One region of the Polaromonas sp. P1_F4 genome, then DNA from elsewhere that is predicted to be linked to it. Evidence: predicted binding sites of a transcription regulator. Region 1 holds the regulator's gene; the other holds the start of a gene.

Region 1 (3,412 bases):
GTTTTCGCAACCATTGGAGCTGACGTGGGACACCACTGGGAAGCGCACCGCTGAAAGCCGTTGGGCCGAAGCGTTCAGCCGTTCGCCTGGGCAGCCCTTGTTTCAATAGCAGGGACCACGTCTTTAAGGACTGCCATGTACCACCGCAACATCCTGGTCGAACAAACCGATCCCGAAATCTTCGCCGCCATCCAGGCTGAAAACGCCCGGCAAGAGCACCACATCGAGCTGATTGCCAGCGAAAACTACGCCTCGCCCGCCGTCATGGCCGCGCAGGGCTCGCAGCTCACCAACAAATACGCCGAAGGCTACCCCGGCCGCCGCTACTACGGCGGCTGCGAGCACGTTGACGTGGCGGAGCAGCTGGCCATCGACCGCATCAAAACCATCTTCGGCGCCGAGGCCGCCAACGTGCAGCCGCATTGCGGTGCTTCAGCCAATGAGGCCGTGTTTCTGGCTTTCCTCAAGCCCGGCGACACCATCATGGGCATGAGCCTGGCCGAAGGCGGCCACCTGACGCACGGCATGGCCCTGAATATGAGCGGCAAGTGGTTCAACGTCGTCTCTTACGGCCTCAACGACAAGGAAGAGATCGACTACGACGCGATGGAGCGCAAGGCCCACGAGACCAAGCCCAAGCTGATCATCGCAGGCGCTTCCGCTTACAGCCTGCGCATTGATTTTGAGCGCTTCGCCAAGGTGGCCAAGGCCGTTGGCGCGATCTTCATGGTCGACATCGCCCACTACGCCGGCCTGGTGGCTGCGGGCGTGTACCCCAACCCGGTGCCGCATGCCGACATCGTGACGTCGACTACACACAAGAGCCTGCGCGGCCCGCGCGGCGGCATCATCCTGATGAAGGCCGAGCACGAAAAAGCCATCAACAGCGCCATCTTCCCCGGCCTGCAGGGCGGCCCGCTGATGCACGTGATCGCCGCCAAGGCCGTGGCCTTCAAGGAAGCCATGGCGCCCGAGTTCAAGGCCTACCAGCAGCAGGTCGTGAAGAACGCGCAGATTGTGGCCGACACCCTGACCCAGCGCGGCCTGCGCATCGTCAGCGGCCGCACCGAGAGCCACGTCATGCTGGTCGACCTGCGCGCCAAGGGCATCACAGGCAAGGAAGCCGAAGCCGTGCTGGGCAGCGCCCACATGACGATCAACAAGAACGCCATCCCGAACGATCCGGAAAAGCCGATGGTCACCAGCGGCGTGCGCATCGGCACCCCGGCCATGACGACCCGCGGCTTCAAGGACGAAGAAGCCCGCGCCACGGCCAACCTGATCGCCGACGTGCTCGACAACCCGCGCGACGCGGCCAACATTGAAGCGGTGCGAGCCAAGGTCCACGCCCTGACCAGCCGTTTCCCGGTCTACCGCTGATCATGACGGACAGCGCAGGCACTATGATTTTGATAGCTGCTTGCGCTCGTCCTGATTGGGCTGGAGGCCAATTTATACCTTCAAATTCGGGCTACCTCTCATGAAATGCCCGTTCTGCGGCCACCTTGAAACCCAGGTCGTGGAAACGCGGGTGGGCGAAGACGCCGAATTCATACGCCGCCGCCGCCAGTGCGGTGCGTGTGAAAAGCGCTTCACAACCTATGAGCGGCCCGATGTCACCTTCCCGTCTATCGTCAAGAAGGACGGCAGGCGCATCGAGTACAAGCGCAGCAAAGTCCTGGCGTCCCTGAACCTGGCGCTGCGCAAGCGGCCCGTCAGCACCGAGCAGGTCGATTCGGCGGTTGAACGCATCGAGGAAAAGCTCCTGAGCCTGGGGCTGCGCGAAGTGCCGTCCAACCGCATCGGCGAGCTCGTCATGCGTGAACTCCGCAAGCTCGACAAGGTCGCCTATGTCCGCTTTGCGAGCGTCTACCGCAGCTTTGAGGATATTGACGAGTTCAAGACGCTGGTGGACGAGGTCCGGCGCTAAGGGAAAACCCTGGCGCCGACAGGTGGCGCACTGGTCGCGATGGGCGGCAGCGTTCTTTGTGTAGGGCTTGCTTACACTGCGTAAATGAGTCTTCACACATTGCGCACTGATCGCCTTCAAAAGGGTTTCACGTTGATCGAACTATTGATCACCGTGACCGTTCTGGGCGTTTTAATGGCCGTGGCGCTGCCAAACCTGAGGTCGTTCATTGTTAGCAACCGGCTGTCCTCCAACGTCAACGGATTTGTAGGGCTGATTAACTACGCTCGCAGTGAAGCCCTTGTACGGAATCAATCGGTGATCATTTGCCCAAAAAGTAACGGCGCCAATACCTGTGCCTCTTCCCAACTCTGGAATGAATACGAAATCCAGGTGTTCGTGGACGTAGATGGTAGCGATACCCGAAACGCCGGTGACATCCTGCTCAAAACCGTACCTGCGATGGATGTAAATGGGATCGAAACTGCTTTCGTCAGGCCCGCAGGTGTTGGAAACATCAAGTTTGGCGCGGTGGGTATGTCGCAAACTGCTCACCGTTTCGATATCCACGCCGTGGCGGCATCAGACACCGAATACGAATTCAAGTATGGAAGATCTGTTTGCATAAGCAAGCCAGGACGCGTCCGGGTTATCCCATTTTCCGCCAACCAATGTGATGCATTTTGACCATGACCTCACCATGAAACAGAAACAAAAAATCCAGTTATTCCATCGTCACGAGCGCGGCGCCACACTGATTGAGGCCCTCGTCTCGATTCTGGTCTTGTCGCTGGGCTTGTTAGGTATGGCCAGTTTGCAGGCGAATGCGCTGGCCTACCAAAAATCCTCCTGGGCAATACACCGAATTGCCGAGCTGACCGGCGACATCGCCGAGCGCATCAGGGCGAACCCTCTTGGCGCCACCAATAACTACTACACCTACACGGCCAACTACACAACCGCCAAGGCGGCGAACATCACCAGCAATAACTGCCGCACCTCGGGCGCTGCCTGCACAACAGCGCAGATTGCCGGTGACGACTTGGCATCGTGGCTGGCAAAAGCGCAAGCAGCCCTTCCCGGAGGCGCCGTCAATCTTGAGGGTGCCAGCAATACCGGCTTTATCGTTACAGCCATGTACATGGACAAGGAGTTTGTTAACGCCTCAGGCGTCCTTCAATCGTCCACCGCTTGTACCAGCACAACCAGCGGCATCGCCTGGCGAAATTGTTGCCCGGCAGCGGCAGCAGTGCCTGCAGGGGTCCGGTGCTTTAGAACCGACATCATTCCATGAGCACGACCATGCGCCCCATTCAAGCTTTACGGAGCTCCCGGCCGAGACAAAACTCGGGCTTGACATTGATCGAGTTGATGGTTGGTCTGGTCATCGGACTTGTCCTGGCCATCGTTGCCTCGTCAACCTATCTGTATTCCAAGCAGGCCTTCAACGCAGTCACCGAAAACTCGCAAATGGAGGAAAGCGGCCGATTTGCGCTGAACCTG
Region 2 (3,412 bases), on a different contig from region 1:
CGAGGTTGCAGACGGCGGTTTCGGTGTCGCTGGTGTTGAGCGTGATCTCGGTGCACAGGTTGGACGAGTGCACGACGCCGGTGTGCTGCTGCGGCGAGCGCACGTTGCAGGCATCCTTGAACGTGATCCAGGGGTGGCCGGTTTCAAACAGCATCGACAGCATCTTGCGCCACATGTCGGTGGCCTGCAGCTTGCGGGATGGCTTGATTTCGCCGCGCTCGGCCTTGGCTTCGTAGGCGGTGTAGATTTTTTCGAAATCCTTGCCGAACTTGTCGTGCAGGTCGGGCGTGTCGGACGGTGAGAACAGCGTCCAGCTGCCCTTTTCCATCACGCGACGCATGAAGAGATCGGGAATCCAGTTGGCGGTGTTCATGTCGTGCGTACGGCGGCGGTCGTCGCCGGTGTTCTTGCGCAGTTCCAGGAACTCTTCAATATCCAGGTGCCATGTTTCCAGGTAGGCGCAGACGGCGCCCTTGCGCTTGCCGCCCTGGTTGACCGCCACGGCGGTGTCGTTGACGACTTTGAGGAAAGGCACGACGCCTTGCGATTCGCCGTTGGTGCCCTTGATATGGGCGCCCAGGGCGCGCACAGGCGTCCAGTCATTGCCCAGGCCGCCGGCAAATTTGGACAGCAGCGCGTTTTCCTTGATGGCGTCGTAAATGCCGCCCAGGTCGTCGGCGACGGTCGTCAGGTAGCACGACGACAGCTGCGAGCGCAGCGTGCCGGCATTGAACAGGGTGGGCGTGCTCGACATGAAGTCGAAGGACGAGAGGATTTCATAGAACTCGATCGCGCGTTCTTCGCGGTTGATCTCGTTGAGCGACAGGCCCATGGCCACCCGCATGAAGAAAGCCTGTGGTAGCTCGATGCGCTGTTTGCGCACGTGCAGGAAGTAGCGGTCAAACAGGGTTTGCAGGCCGAGGTAGTCGAATTTCAGGTCGCGTTCGGGCTTGAGCGCGGCGCCCAGGCGGGCCAGGTCGAACTGCTGGAGCTTTTCGTCGAGCAGCTCGTTTTGTACGCCCTTGGCGATGAACTGCGGGAAATACTCGGCGTAGCGAATCGCCATGTCTTCCTGACTGACTTCTTCACCCAGCACTTCGCGGCGGATGGTGTGCATCAGCAGGCGTGCGGTGGCGTAGGTGTAGTCAGGGTCTTTCTCGATCAGGGTGCGCGCTGCCAGGATGGACGCCTTGTAGACTTCATCAATGGGCACACCGTCATAGAGGTTGCGCATGGTCTCGGCAACGATGGGGTCGGGCTTGATATCTGCGCCCAGGTTGGCGCAAGACGCTTCAATCAGAGCCTGCAGGTTGCGGATGTCCAGCGCGACGCGGTTGCCGCGGTCGGTCACATGGATCAGGGGCGCCGCAGGTGCCTGGGTTTGCGGCTGGCGTGCGCGCTCTTGCGTGCGCTTCTCGCGGTACAGCACGTAAGCGCGGGCGATTTCATGGTGGCCGCCGCGCATCAGGCCCAGCTCGACCTGATCCTGAACGTCTTCTATATGAAAGGTTCCGCCGCCTGGGCGCGAACGCATCAGGGCGCGGATGACCGCCTGGGTCAGGCCGTCAACGGTTTCGCGGACGCTGGCCGAAGCCGCACCCTGCGTGCCATGCACGGCCAGGAAAGCCTTCATCATGGCCACGGCGATCTTGTTGGGTTCGAACGGCACCACGCCGCCATTGCGGCGGATGATCTGGTAATGGGCGAGCGGGTTGCTTTGCGCGTTGGTATCGCCGGTTGCCGGGTTGCTTGCCAGAACGCTCGACGTGACGGGCACCGCGTGTTGTGCAGTTTGCATGACTTCCTCTTTGCTTTGTTTTATGGGTGGTTTGATGTGCTGTTCGGGGTCTCTGGATATATTGAGGTATTGCACAGGCCTATCAACCTGCTCCTTCATTTCCTGACCCGAATTACATCAAACTGAATTAGGGCTTAGACACTATACCTAGGGTATGGAGGGAATACAAGCCACTACAGGTAGTGTATCGCTGACTGAATGCACCGTTACGTTTTGTGGCTTTTTAGGCCCCATTCCAGACGCCTCGATCAGTGCTTGATGGCGGCCCGCTCAACCTCGCGGAAAGCCTGATGCCATCAGGCTTGCGAAGCTGATGCAACGTTGTGGCACGGTCATTCGCGGGCTTTGGGTTGGGAGCGCCGGTCACTGCGGGCGCGGTAAAAATAACCAGAAATTTCAACCGCAAGGCGCACCGCAATGGTGAGTGCGTGCAGGTGCACCAGTCACATGATTTCGGGAAAACACCTAGCCGGTGACGACAGCGAGTTTTGCAGCAGAGGCCAGTTGAAGCCAGTGCCTGGGTCCTGCTTGCGGCCGGGTGCAATGTGCTCGTGCCCGGCGATGTGCTCAATGGGATAGTGCTGCAGAAGCGAGGCGCACAGCCCGGTCAGGGTTTCATACTGGGATGCTTCAAAGGTATCTCCCTCAAGGCCTTCCAGCTCGATGCCGATGGAATCGTCGTTGCAGTTGGTGCGCCCGCGGTAGCTGGATTCCCCGGCATGCCAGGCGCGGTCGTCACAGCTCACAAACTGCCACAATGCGCCGGTTCGGGCGATAAAAAAATGCGATGAAACCTGCAGGCCGCGAATGCCCTGAAAGTAAGCGTGTGCCTCCCAGTCGAGCTGGTTGGTGAAAAGGCGCTGCACGTTGTCATTGCCGAACTCACCTGGCGGCAGGCTGATGGAGTGGATGACGATCAGGTCAATCTGCGCATCGGGGGGGCGTGGACCAAAGTTGGGCGAAGCCAGTGGGCGTGCATAGCGGTACCAGCCGTTTTGCCACAAAGGCCGGGGAAGGGCATTGGGGCTTTCAGGCGGGGTCATCGGCAGGGTCAAGTCCGTCGGCCAGGTCGTCATTGCCCGGCGTGGTGATATTCAGGCGTGCAATGCGGTAGCGGATCTGCCGCAGGCTCAAACCCAGCCTCGCGGCGGCAGCGGTACGATTGAAGCCGGTCTCCAGCAAAACCTTGGTCAGGATGTTTCGCTCCTGCCCGTCCAGATAATCCTGCAGGTTTTCCGGGACGGTGACATGTTCTTCGGCCGGCGCATCAAAATGCAGCGCGCTTCCTTCGCCGAGCGCCACGGCCCGGTGCAGGATGTTTTCCAGCTCCCTGACATTGCCGTTAAATGGCCTGGACTGCAACTGCTCCATCACGGCGTCGGTCAACTCGGGCATCTTGAACCCGGACTCCTGGCAGATTCTTGACAGCAGGGCAGTGCAGAGTGCTGGCAAATCTTCCCTGCGTTCGCGCAGGGCCGGCACGGCAATTTCAATCACGTTGAGCCGGTAATAAAGATCCTGGCGGAATGTCCCTTCCTGGGCTTCCGCTGCCAGGTTTTTGTGCGTTGCGCTGACGATGCGCACGTCAACGGTGTCCTCCTGCGGCGAACCCAG

The links. The regulator NrdR, encoded in region 1, represses ribonucleotide reductase genes. The targets are predictions, from matches to a motif close to CACNANATNTNGTG.
Region 2: AC1DYQ_RS14005 (ribonucleoside-diphosphate reductase subunit alpha) is a predicted target of NrdR. The motif match lies at 1,970-1,983, and genes of this name have one in related genera.

Annotation. Positions count from the first base shown of each region.
Region 1 is NZ_JBFUBP010000001.1:376,218-379,629, reverse strand. Features, by position in the region: ZMP/ZTP riboswitch at 1-99, shown strand, start outside; gene glyA (serine hydroxymethyltransferase) at 136-1,380, shown strand; gene nrdR (transcriptional regulator NrdR) at 1,481-1,930, shown strand; gene AC1DYQ_RS01850 (GspH/FimT family pseudopilin) at 2,015-2,596, shown strand; gene pilV (type IV pilus modification protein PilV) at 2,610-3,203, shown strand; gene AC1DYQ_RS01840 (PilW family protein) at 3,200-3,412, shown strand, end outside.
Region 2 is NZ_JBFUBP010000006.1:161,994-165,405, forward strand. Features, by position in the region: gene AC1DYQ_RS14005 (ribonucleoside-diphosphate reductase subunit alpha) at 1-1,798, opposite strand, end outside; gene ampD (1,6-anhydro-N-acetylmuramyl-L-alanine amidase AmpD) at 2,242-2,841, opposite strand; gene AC1DYQ_RS14015 (sigma-54-dependent transcriptional regulator) at 2,828-3,412, opposite strand, start outside.